Regions from separate parts of the Bacillus sp. BC08 genome, predicted to be linked through region 1. Evidence: riboswitches for the same ligand, from Rfam matches in the RefSeq annotation. Region 1 holds a riboswitch; the other holds the start of a gene.
What was found. A riboswitch is a leader RNA that binds a small molecule or an ion and turns the genes downstream of it on or off. The one in region 1 is predicted to bind thiamine pyrophosphate.
Positions count from the first base shown of each region.

Region 2: it holds a riboswitch for thiamine pyrophosphate, as region 1 does, so the genes downstream of both, tenA (thiaminase II) here and thiM (hydroxyethylthiazole kinase) in region 1, are expected to answer to the same signal.

Region 1 is NZ_JBTGPA010000030.1:101,021-107,462, reverse strand. Features, by position in the region: gene ACXVYO_RS10180 (YhgE/Pip family protein) at 1-1,328, shown strand, start outside; gene topB (DNA topoisomerase III) at 1,370-3,559, opposite strand; TPP riboswitch at 3,788-3,897, shown strand; gene thiM (hydroxyethylthiazole kinase) at 3,970-4,776, shown strand; gene thiE (thiamine phosphate synthase) at 4,793-5,452, shown strand; gene ACXVYO_RS10160 (anaerobic C4-dicarboxylate transporter family protein) at 5,576-6,442, opposite strand, start outside.
Region 2 is NZ_JBTGPA010000031.1:527,903-534,344, forward strand. Features, by position in the region: gene ACXVYO_RS13400 (homoserine dehydrogenase) at 334-813, opposite strand; gene ACXVYO_RS13405 (heterocycloanthracin/sonorensin family bacteriocin) at 1,181-1,519, opposite strand; gene tenA (thiaminase II) at 1,850-2,539, opposite strand; TPP riboswitch at 2,663-2,768, opposite strand; gene ddlB (D-alanine--D-alanine ligase) at 2,843-3,757, opposite strand; gene pdxR (MocR-like pyridoxine biosynthesis transcription factor PdxR) at 3,762-5,210, opposite strand; gene ACXVYO_RS13425 (homoserine dehydrogenase) at 5,334-6,377, opposite strand.

The DNA.
Region 1 (6,442 bases):
ATTTAGAAGGTGTTATAGCAGACGTAAATAATAGAGGTGTTAATGGATTAGATAGTACAAAAGTAGCTTTAAATGATTTAAATGGTCAACTACAAGCTACTAATAATCTAATTGGTGATGCGATTCCGGTTCTAGAAAGCACAAATAAGGTATTAGCAGATGTAAATAGCGGAAAAAACCTTAATGGTGGAATTGCAAAATTGAACAAAATACAAAATTCTGTTCAAAAAGGTATAGATGCAACAAATAAGGCAACTACACTAATCAATAATGGACAGAAGCCTACAAAAGAGGTCGTAGAAAGTATTAATGAAGCGACTAAAAATGCTTCAGCTCAATTAGGCGATTTCTTAGCAACATATGATTCAGAAATTGTTCCAAACTTTAACACAGCAATTGAACGTACGAAACGTATGTCTAAAAATACATCTCAAATTTTAAAAGAAGCAGACAAAAAGCTTCCAGATGTTAAAAAGTTACTAGAAGATTCATCAAAAGGCTTAGTAGATGGTAAAAAGAAATTAACAGACATTAAGGCCGACATGCCGGAAACTGAGAAAAAGATTAAAGAACTAGCAAATAAAATTCGTGATTTTGAATCTGAAGAGGATATAAAAGACATCATACGCTTATTGAAAAATGATGTTGAAAAGCAAAGTGATTACTTTGCGAATCCAGTCAATTTAAAAGAGAATAAATTATTTGCGATGCCGAACTATGGTTCAGCAATGTCACCATTCTATACAGTGCTTGCATTATGGGTAGGCGCATTATTAATGGTTTCATTATTAACAGTAGAAGTACACGAAGAGGGCGCGAATTATAAGAGCCATGAAATTTACTTCGGACGTTTATTAACATTCTTAACGATAGGTCTTTCACAAGCGTTTATCGTATCGATGGGAGATATATTCTTGCTCGGTACGTACGTAGTCGATAAGTTCTGGTTTGTGTTATTTAGTTTATTTATTGGTGGAGTCTTCGTTTGTATCGTATACTCGCTCGTTTCTATTTTCGGAAACGTTGGGAAATCGATGGCGATCATTTTACTTGTACTGCAAGTAGCAGGATCGGGCGGAACATTCCCAATTCAAATGACACCAGCGTTCTTCCAAGCAATTTATCCGTTCTTACCGTTCACATACGCAATTAGTGCAATTCGTGAAACAGTAGGCGGAATGCTATGGGATATCGTAACGCGAGATTTACTTGTGTTAAGTGCTTTCGTAGTAGTTATGATTGTAGCTGCGTTATTACTGAAAACACCAATTAACAAATCGAGTGAAAAGTTTGTTGAGAACGCAAAAGGAAGTAAAATTATTCATTAATAATAAAAGGTTCCTACCGAGAGTGGTAGGAACCTTTTTGTTTAATCAAATTTTAATTTCTTTAAAGCTTCTGCGAACGGATTATTTAATGGTTCTTCTTCTTTTTTCTGTTGTTTCATATATTTTTGAACGTCGCGCTTATCAGCCTTGCTTCCAGATTCCTTTTTACGTCTTTCTTGGAATGTGGATAATTTCTCGCGATAGCCACATTTACATGCAAAGATTTGTCCTGCACCTTCACCACGTAATTCTAACTTCTTCTTACATTGCGGACAACGAGCGTTTGTTGTACGAGATACGTTTTTACGATGACCACATTCACGGTCTTGGCAAACGAGCATTTTTCCTTTTTTGCCGTTTACCTCTAGCATTGGTTTACCGCAATCTGGACAAGACTTCGTTGAAATGTTGTCATGTTTATATTTTTTATCACTCGATTTAATTTCAGATACAATTTCTTTCGTATAGTTCTTCATTTCTGAAATGAATACTTCTTTTTTCAGTTTACCCTTTGCAATTGCCTCGAGCTTTTGTTCCCACTCACCAGTTAGTGTAGGTGATTTTAATTCTTCTGGCACTAAATCAAGTAACTGACGGCCTTTTGAAGTAATGTGAATATCTTTACCACGTTTTTCAATTAAGAATGAATTGAATAGCTTGTCGATAATATCAGCACGCGTTGCTACAGTACCTAATCCACCAGTTGATCTTAGTGTATCAGCAAGTTGTTTATTTTGCGTATCCATATATTTTGTAGGGTTTTCCATTGCTGAAAGTAAAGTAGCTTCGTTAAATCGTGCAGGTGCTTTTGTTTGACCTGATGTTTGCATAATTAACTTTACAGTTAATGTATCGCCTTTTTCAATGTGAGGTAGAAGTTGCTCTTTTACGTCATCCGTTACATCATCATCTTCAAAGCGATTTTCATATACTTCTTTCCAACCGGCATGCAGAATAGTTTTTCCGCGTGCAATGAACGTTTCATTACCAACTTTTGTGCGTAACGTTAGTTGCTCGTATTCGAATGCTGGGAATAAAACTGCTAAGAAGCGTTTTACAACTAAATCATAAATTTTACGTTCTTTATCTGTGAAGGCCGAGAAGTTAACGTATCCTTCTGTCGGAATAATTGCGTGATGATCACTTACTTTACTATCATCAACAAATGACTTATTAGACTTGATAGGCTTTTGTAATACTTTATGTGCTAAAGGACGGTACTCTCCAACTCCGCACGCCTTTAGACGTTCTGGAAGTGTTCCAACGATATCAGATGAAATATAGCGTGAATCTGTACGAGGGTACGTTAGCACTTTATGTTGCTCATACAATTTCTGCATAATGTTTAATGTTTCTTTTGCAGAGTAACCGAACTTTTTATTTGCATCACGTTGTAATTCAGTTAAATCGTAAAGACCAGGAGAGAATGACTTCTTCTGTTTTTTATCAATTTCCACAACAGTAGCATTATGCTTATCTAAACCTTTTACAATGCCATCAATTTTTTCTTTATTAAAACTGCGGCTATTACCGTTAGCATCTTGCCAAGTCAGCTTTAACTGATTCGTCGTTTGTGCTTCGATGCCGTAGTAAGTTTGAGCTTTGAAGTTCTTTATTTCATCTTCACGATTAGCAATCATAGCGACAGTAGGTGTTTGTACACGGCCGCAATTCAGCTGGGCATTAAAGCGAGTCGTTAAAGCGCGAGTCGCGTTAAGACCGATATACCAGTCAGCTTCTGAACGTGCAACTGCTGAAGCGTATAAATTGTCATATGCTTTACCTGGTTTTAAATTAGCGAATCCATCTTTAATCGCTTTATCAGTAACAGATGAAATCCATAGACGTTTGATTGGTTTGTTAACTCGAACCTTATCAATAATCCAACGAGCGACTAATTCTCCCTCACGTCCAGCATCTGTCGCTACAATAATGTCATTTACATCTTTTCTAAGAAGCTGACTCTTCACAGCATTAAATTGCTTCCCTGTTTGTTTAATAACCGTTAATTTCAAACGCTCAGGTAGCATCGGTAAATCTTCTAAATTCCATTGTTTATATTTCACATCATAGCTTTCTGGATCAGCTAATGTAACGAGATGACCTAAAGCCCAAGTAACAATATATTTACTACCTTCAAGATAGCCGTTCCCTTTTTTATCACATTTCAGTACACGTGCGATATCACGTGCAACAGAAGGTTTTTCAGCAATTACAATACTTTTTGCCATATTTAAAAACATCCTTTCAAATTTCCATACGTTAAATATAGCATACATCTTTGTTCTATTCAGTCTTGCTGACGGTTTGAGTTATTTGTGATGAAATATACGTGTGAGAGTTTTACTTATATAAAGGAGAAGAATGGTTGAATCAGGAGAGTTATGATCTCTATCATTCTATAAAAGGAAAGAACTTGTTATTTTACTAGAATAAGAGTAGACTTTGAAGTAGATGAATACTAAACACATGGGAGTTTGTGGATGCAAACTGAGAGTATGACTAATCCGTCATTGACCATTTGAACCTGTTGGATAATGCCAGCGTAGGGAGAGTGTAAAAGCACATGTTCAGGCACTTTGCGTACGCGCAAAGTGTCTTTTTGTGTATCTCCCATCACTATAGTTAGGGGATGAGAAGAATGAATATGAAAGAAATTAGTAAAGTAGTGGATTTGGTGAGAGAATCTAATCCGCTCGTTCATAATATTACAAATGTTGTTGTAACAAACTTTACAGCTAACGGTTTGTTAGCGTTAGGGGCATCGCCTGTAATGGCGTATGCAAAAGAAGAAGTGGCAGAAATGGCTAGCATTGCTGGAGCGTTAGTATTAAATATGGGGACACTTCGTCCTGAAGAAGTAGAAGCGATGTTACTTGCGAGTAAATCAGCAAATGTGAACAATGTACCAGTATTGTTTGATCCAGTTGGTGCAGGAGCAACATCGTATCGAACAGAAGTTGCGAGACATATTCCGGCCGAAATTGATTTAGCGATTATCCGTGGAAATGCAGCTGAAATAGCGAACGTTATTAATGAGAGATGGGAAATCAAAGGGGTAGACGTCGGTGCTGGAAATGGAAATGTCGTAAGTATTGCAAGGCAGGCAGCTGATGAATTAAATACAGTTGCGGTGATTACTGGAAAAGAAGATGTTGTTACAGATGGAGAGCGAACGATTCTTGTTCGAAATGGTCACCCTATTTTAACGAAAGTTACGGGAACTGGTTGTTTACTAACTTCTGTAATAGGAGCATTTGTAGCAGTAGAAAAGGATTATGTAAAGGCAGCAGTAGCTGCATTAACGTTTTATGGTGTAGCTGCGGAACTGGCAGCTGCTAAGACAGTGGAGCAGGGACCTGGTAGTTTCCAAATTGAATTTTTAAATCAGTTAGCGAATACAACTTCAGATGATATTGAGAAGTATGGGAAGATTGAGCTTATATAGTAAGGAGGGAAATTAGATGTCGCGTATTACAAAGGCTGAAATGTCTAGATTGTTATCAGTATACTTTATTATGGGAAGTAACAATTGTACGAAGGAGCCACTACAAGTGTTGAGAGGTGCACTTGAAGGCGGTATAACAATTTTTCAATTCCGTGAAAAAGGGGAAGGGGCTTTAACGGGAGAGAAACGTATTTGTTTCGCAAAAGAATTACAAGCGATTTGTAAGGAGTACGGTGTCCCATTCATTGTAAATGATGATGTGGAACTAGCTATCGAGTTAGATGCAGATGGCGTGCATGTTGGACAAGATGATGAAGGAATTACTTCTGTTCGTGAAAAAATGGGGGATAAAATTGTTGGTGTATCTACACATACAATTGAAGAAGCACGCTGGGCAATTGAAAACGGAGCTGATTATTTAGGTGTTGGCCCTGTTTTTCCAACGAGTACGAAAAAAGATACGAAAGCAGTTCAAGGAACGAAAGGTTTAGCTCATTTTAGAGAACAAGGAATTACAACACCAATCGTTGGGATTGGTGGCATTACAATTGAAAATACAGCTTCAGTTATAGAAGCAGGGGCGGACGGTGTTTCAGTTATTTCTGCGATTAGTTTAGCGGAATCTGCGTATGAAAGTACGAAGAAGTTAGTGGAGGAAGTAAACAGGAGTTTGTAGGAAAAAGAAACTTCACACAAATAGTAAAGAACATAATGGAAGAATGGTCGGTTAAAAATATTTAAACAAACGTTTGATTAAAAAAGCACAAACCTTTTACAATTGTAGGTTTGTGCTTTTTCTTTAAAACATAATTGAAATTAAGAGCATTCCAATTCCGATAGAAGTGAACGTTGCGATTAGACCTGGAATCATAAAGCTATGGTTTAAAACATATTTACCAATGCCAGTTGTACCAGTGCGATCAAAGTTAATGGCAGCAACAATTGTTCCATAGTTTGGAATGAAGAAGTATCCATTTACTGCAGGGAACATCGCGATTAGTAGTGCTGGTGGAATACCGAGTGATAATCCAAGAGGCATTAAAGCACGTACTGTTGCGGCTTGACTGTATAGTAAAATAGATAGAATGAATAATGCGATGGCAAATAGCCATGGTGCACTTGTTACTAGGTGTTGAATTGATCCTTGAATCATATTTAAGTTTCCGTTAAAGAAAGTATCTCCCATCCAAGCGATACCGAAAATAGCAACAACTGCTGTTGCCCCCGCTTTAAAGACGTTACCAGACACGATGCTTTCTACATTTGGTTTGCAGAAAATAATAATAAGAGCTGCGATGGTTAACATAACCATTTCAATTGTGTTTGGCATGGAAAGACGAACTAACTTCCCGTCGACCATCCATCCTGGACGAAGTGCTTCAAATGAACCGAGAAGCACGACAAGGAAAGTCCCTACTAAGAAAAGGATAACGGATAGTTTAGCGCCTTTTAAACCAACAAATTCTTTCTTCTCTTCAATTTTAGGAATCATTCCTTCTTTTAAACGTTTCAAGTATTCAGGGTCTTCATTTAATTCTTTCCCCATTTTGCTAGCAACAAATGCAGCTACCATACAAGCGATGAAGGTAGAAGGAATACTTACTTTTAAAATATCTAATAAAGTGATTTTATAGTCAGCTAGCATTGCTAAAAGGGCAACAGTTGC
Region 2 (6,442 bases), on a different contig from region 1:
CTACAGTTTTAAATATTACTTGCTCAAAATCTTTTTCATCCATGTATGGCTTTACAATCTCTAGAATCGCAATAATCCATTCAGATTTGTTTACATCACTACATGTAAATATCAAGCTATATATTTAATTAACCTAGTATAATGCGAGAGATTGATAATTATATTTATCTATTAAAGAAGAGCACTCAAAGTTCAGCCCCTTGACACGCACCGTTGGGGCTGAACTCCTTTGTTGCGACAGGAATGATGTAATGTATTAACCTCTACAATAATTTTACAATAGAAATAAAAAAGAACACCTTAATTCAGTGCCCTTCTTGCAAACATCAACCATTATGTAATTGAACATACAGATACCATAAATCCTCCAAATGTAATTGCACCTAGTAATCCTAATGCAAATCCAGTTATACAAACACAATCAGCAAGACAAATGGAAGACTGCGATAATGGAACAAATGACCTACTTGTACTCGATCCATATTGTTTTATTTTCTCATAATTTATATCTAACATTAATTGTAGACATGCTATACCTTCCTCAATAGAATGAAGAGATTCTTTTTCTAATCGATTCAATAATTTACTATTAAAAGTAATTGGAAGAGGATACCGTTTATCTAATTTCATATTCTGATAAATTAATTGTAAACGAGATAATATATTATTTTTCTTTTTTTCACATGTTACTGTGTGTTTCATGTTATTAAATTCATTTAATAACAGTGTCAATTCATCTCTGTTTCCGTATAAATCCCTTGCTATTTTTCTCTTTAGTTTGTACGAATGGATAATAGATTTAAGTTCAATCATTTTAATACACTTCCTAATAAAATTTTACTTACCCCAATATTAAAAAAATAAACAGTACTTTTAAATCTTATTTAAAATACACTCAAGTATATTCTTTTACTATTGATTAACATTACATTAACCTTACATAGTTGTAATAATTTCTTTCGCTACCCACTAACTAGAAGCAACAGATTTCTTATTTGATGATAAAAATATGAAAAAGCAATGATTAGGTTTTAAATCTAGTCATTGCTTTTTCGATTTTATCTTGATTTACAACTAAAAATCTAAATATCTTTCTTTCACTTGAATGCTATATGTGTTTTAATTAAATTCTTTTATAAAAATTATATAATGCTTCACTAATGGATTCCTTTTTCTCCTATCAATATTCATATGTTACAATAGTACCAGTTGTATCAGTAGTACCATTAAAACCACCAAAACAATTAGAACAACTACCACAGCTACTACAGCCTCCACAACCGCCACAGCCTCCACAACCAAAACAACCGAAGCAACCAATACAACGGAACCCACCACAACGAAATCCACCACAGCGACCCGCACAACCGCCACAACGACCACCACAACCTCCACAGCGACGAACAGCATCTTCAATATAGTAATATGGATATTGGTTTTGCTGGTCCCAATACACAATATTTCCAGACTGGTAATCATTAAGGCTTAACGCTTGTAGTTCTTGTTGAAACTTATTCATTTTTATGACCTCCATTTATAAACTTCAACCTTTTCAATGCTTTCCTATATTTCTGTTCGTTAAATCTAAGTAGAAATAGCGCTATAAACTAAGTTCAATACGTACACCTACAAAATATGACCTATCACTAGATGATGCACCTTGTTCATGTACCTATTTTTCGGTTATTTTTCCACGGGCTCATTTTTATAAAGTGAAACTTTAATCAGTGGGGGTTTTCTTCATCCCCCACTGATTATCAGCCCTCGTCAATCGGGCTGCCCATTAAAGCGGGATAAATTAAAAAAAGACGCACTTAGATTGATGCGCCTTTTGCGATACCTCTTCTCTTTATCCTATTACGTTTTTCTCTTCTGTACTCGCTGGCCACTCTTCTAATGTATAAGCCATTTCCCAAAATGAATATTCATATTGACTGCTAATAATAAAATGTTGTTTCATTCGATTTCGGTCTGCCTCTGTTACTTTTTCAGCGATAGTATCTAACCGTGTAATTTGCTCTTCAACTAATGTACGGAACCAATCAGATCCGTAAGCAGAAATCCATTCGTTATAAATTGGTTCTTCTGGCTGACACTCTTTTAAACGCTCACCAATTTCATAATACAACCAATAACAAGGTAAAATTGCTGCAATGATATCACCTAAATGCCCTTCATACGCAGCACGATACATATGTGAAGTATATGCGTATGCAGTTGGAGCAGGGATAAAATTATCTTTTTCTTCTTGTGTAATCCCTAGTTTCTTCGCAAAATTTTCATGTAAGGATAATTCTGCTTCATATGTATTTTGAGCATGGTGTGCCATACGAGCTGTCGTTTCTAATTCCAATGCTTTTGCAGCTCCTAAAGTTTGTACTCTAGCAAAGTGACTCAAATAATACGAATCTTGAAGCACATAATAGCGAAAACTAGCTAAATCTAACGTTCCTTCACCAAGCTTTTTTACAAAAGGATGATGAAAACTAGCTTCCCAAATTGAGTCTACTTCTTTACGTAATGATTGTGAAAAAGTCATTTGAATCCCTCCAATTATGTATGAAATTTAAGTATTTACCCACCATTATTAAATCTGTAAAACAAAAAAACTTTCTTTACAGGCGTAAAGAAAGTGAAATTGACAGTTTTTATTCATAAAATAGCAATGTCTTTCCCACTTCCCTACGCTGGCATTAACCAGATCAGGTACTAAGAGTCTCAAATTCCAATTTGATCTCAGCCTATAATAGGCCCCCCTAGTGGATAAAATATTTAATTTTCGTATTGTATTCATCATAACATACTTCATGTAACTGTCAAAAATTATTCATGATACCTCTACTTAAAAGCCTTCTTCTTTTCTTACTCTTAATGAAGTTTCAATAATCATATCTAATAGTTTACTATATTCAATTCCCGCTGCAGCTGCACTTTTTGGTAGTAAACTCGCTTTCGTCATCCCTGGTAATGTATTAATCTCCATTACATATGGAATACCATCCTTCACCATCATATCCACCCTTGCATAAACGCTGCACTTTAATGCTTTATAGCAAGCCAGTGAAGCCTTGTTTACACGTTCCTTAAGTTCAGCTGGAAGTTCGATAACCTCTTCAATTGTACTAGTATCATCATATTTCGCATTGTAATCAAAGAACTCAGCAGCATGTTGAATCGAAATGATAGGTAACTGTTTTCCATCAAAAATAGAACATGTAATCTCGTCACCTTTTATATATTTCTCAATTACTACTTCAGAATCCCATTCGAATACAGTTTCCAGCATTGAAATTAATTCGTCTTTATTATAGACAATCTTTACCCCGACACTTGAGCCACCAGAGTTTGGTTTTACCACTAACGGAAATCCTAACTTATTTAGTTCCTCAAGATTTAGATCCTCCATTTTTGTAAGTTCAATCCAATCTGGCGTTTCTATTCCTTCATAACGTAAAATCTTTTTCGAAATATTTTTATCCATACATATACCGCTAGATAACATATTGCTGCCGCTATAAGGAATACCTAAACTTTCAAGTGTTCCTTGAACTGTCCCATCTTCTCCGTATTTTCCGTGTAATGCGAGCAATGCAAAATCAATATCTTTCGCTTTTTCGATTAAATCCATTTTTTCATTTAACGTAATTGGTACGATTTCATATTTATTTTTATCTAAATTTGCAATTATTTCATTTCCAGTCATAATTGATACTTGTTTTTCAGAGGATACTCCCCCCATAATAACGCCAATTCTCATTTCCTCAACTCCAAATTTCATTTTTTATTGTATCACCAATTATTTTGATTCCCCGAACTATTTCTTCTTCTTTTAAACGTGAAAATCCTAATCGAAACGTGTTCGCTCCTCCTCCATCAGAGTAAAAAACATCTCCAGGAGAAAATGTAACCCCTTGCTCATAACACTTTTGCAAAAGTGTGCGGGCATGAATTTTTTCTTCTAACTCTATAAATAAATGCAGTCCACCATCACCGGTCATTCTTTGAAACGGAATGTACTCGTTACACGCCCCAACAGCTAACTCATATTTTTTCTTATAAACAGACCTTGCCTTTTTTAAATATTTTTCAAAATATCCTTCATGTAAATATTGAAAAAGAACAGCTTGATCTAAAGTAGATGTGTGAATTGTTCTTGCTCTTTTTACACTTTCTAAATAATGAATCAGTTCTTTATCGGCAATGATCCATCCTACACGTAAACCAGGGAAAAGTACTTTCGAAAAGCTACTAATATAAATCACATTATTACCCGCACCAGCAAAAGTTAATAATGGTGCTAAATGTGAACCTGAATAACGTAACTCTTCATTAAACCCATCTTCTATAATAGGAACCTTATATTTTGAAAATAATCTCATCAGTTCCGTTCTTTTCTCTGAACTCGTGACAATACCGGTTGGATTATGATAAGAAGGAATTAAATACGCGAAATCAAAATCCTTTTCACGTAAACTTTGTTCCACTTCGTTCGTATCGATGCCATCTTCATTCATATTCATTCCATGAACTTCAAGTCCATGTAAGCGGAAAAGCTTGAGTGCAGCATGATGGGTCGGATTCTCACAAATAACCCGCCCTGATTTTTTTGATAACGAGGATAGTACAATGTCTAATCCTTCTGTAAATCCATTTGTAATTAAAATGTCTTTGTTCGAAATATCTACGCCTTTCATTTCCATATAATGAAGTAGATAATTCATTAACGGTCTATAACCTTTTGCATATCCGTAATTTAATACGACATCACCTTCAATGGACATACGAGTAAGAAAAGCTCTTTTGAAATTTTCCACATCAAATAGCTTTTCGTCTGGAGCAATGCTATTAAAAACAATCATTCCCTTTTCCCAGCGAACACCATGTTTCATTAAATCTAATTCATCCGCTAATAAGGTAACTGTATTAAGTTTATTTTTCCAATCTATTTCAACAGACGAAGTGTTTGAAATATCAACCTTCGCAATAAAATTCCCTTTTCCTTTAACTGCATAAATGAGTCCTTCTTGCTCTAAATCTGCATAAGCAGCGAGCACCGTATTTCTGCTCACACTTAGTAATTCACTAAGTTCCCTCGTTGAAGGAATTTTTTGATCACCGAGCAAATGCCCTTTCATAATCATCTTTTTCAAATAATCTTTCAATTGAATATAAACAGGACGATCTTTGACAACTTTAAAATCTTTAAACAATTCCTTACCCCCTACAATTATTTTTGCATATTTATTTCATTCTCAAAAGGTCCACTACATATGTATTTTTTATAAAGGGCGGTACGGTCTTATAAAATAAAGGCTAATAATCAATGGTGGATTTTACTCCTCATTAATACGGTACAAATCTTTACGATATAAGTTAATAATATCTTTTAAAGCTGCTGCTGCGGCTCCGCGTGGATTGGAAGCGCCACCAATTGTAGTAACTTGCCCCATCGTATCTGTAAAGAACGTAATCCCTTTTTCTGTCCCATTTACATTTGCTAACGGATGATCCTTATCTATTTCGTACGGTTCTACTTTAAGAGCTATTTTACCCTCTTGATCCTTATATGCTGAAGCTATTAATTTAATATATTTATTTTGTTCCTTAGCATGTCGAATTTGTTGTTTTGTAACATGTTCGATTCCTTTTATATGTATATCTGCAAGCGTATTTTCTGTTCCCATTAAACTGTTTGTCAAAAGTAACAATTTACAAGCACTATCAGAACCACTTACATCTAATATTGGGTTCGTTTCAGCAATTCCTTTACTTTGCGCTTCTTTCAGTGCTTCTTCAAACGTAATATCTTCCTCATTCATTTTCGAAAGAATATAATTTGTAGTCCCGTTTAATATCCCTTCTATTTTTTCAATATAGCAACCAGCTAAACTAAATTGACCAATGTCAAGTGTCGGTAATGCGGCCGCAGTTGCACCACTATATCGAATTCGTACATTTGCGATTTTTGCTGCTTCATTTATTTCTCTCCAGTTTGTAACGAGTGCACCTTTTGAAATTGCTACTATATCCATATGTTTCTCAATCGCTTGTTTTATATATTGTTTTCCTGGATTTCCATCTTTAAGATTTGTAACAGTCGATTCCACCAGTACAGTACCACTTATGTTATCTATTGCTCGTTCCTTCGGATGATGTTCAATATATTCTTCAATTGCAGAGCTACCGCCACCATATCTTAATAAGTGATGAATAGATAAGCCATCCTCATTATGTATTGCAACATTTCTACCTAATACGCCACTTACCACTAAATCTATTCCATATGTTTCATTTATATATAAATATTTTTCATTTAATAATTTTATAAACTCTCTTCCTACTGTCCCATATCCTGATAATACAACTTGAACTTTCATAATATCCCCCCATATTTTTCTACCAAATCCCTCTTTCAATATAATATAAAGCGCCCCCGAATTCC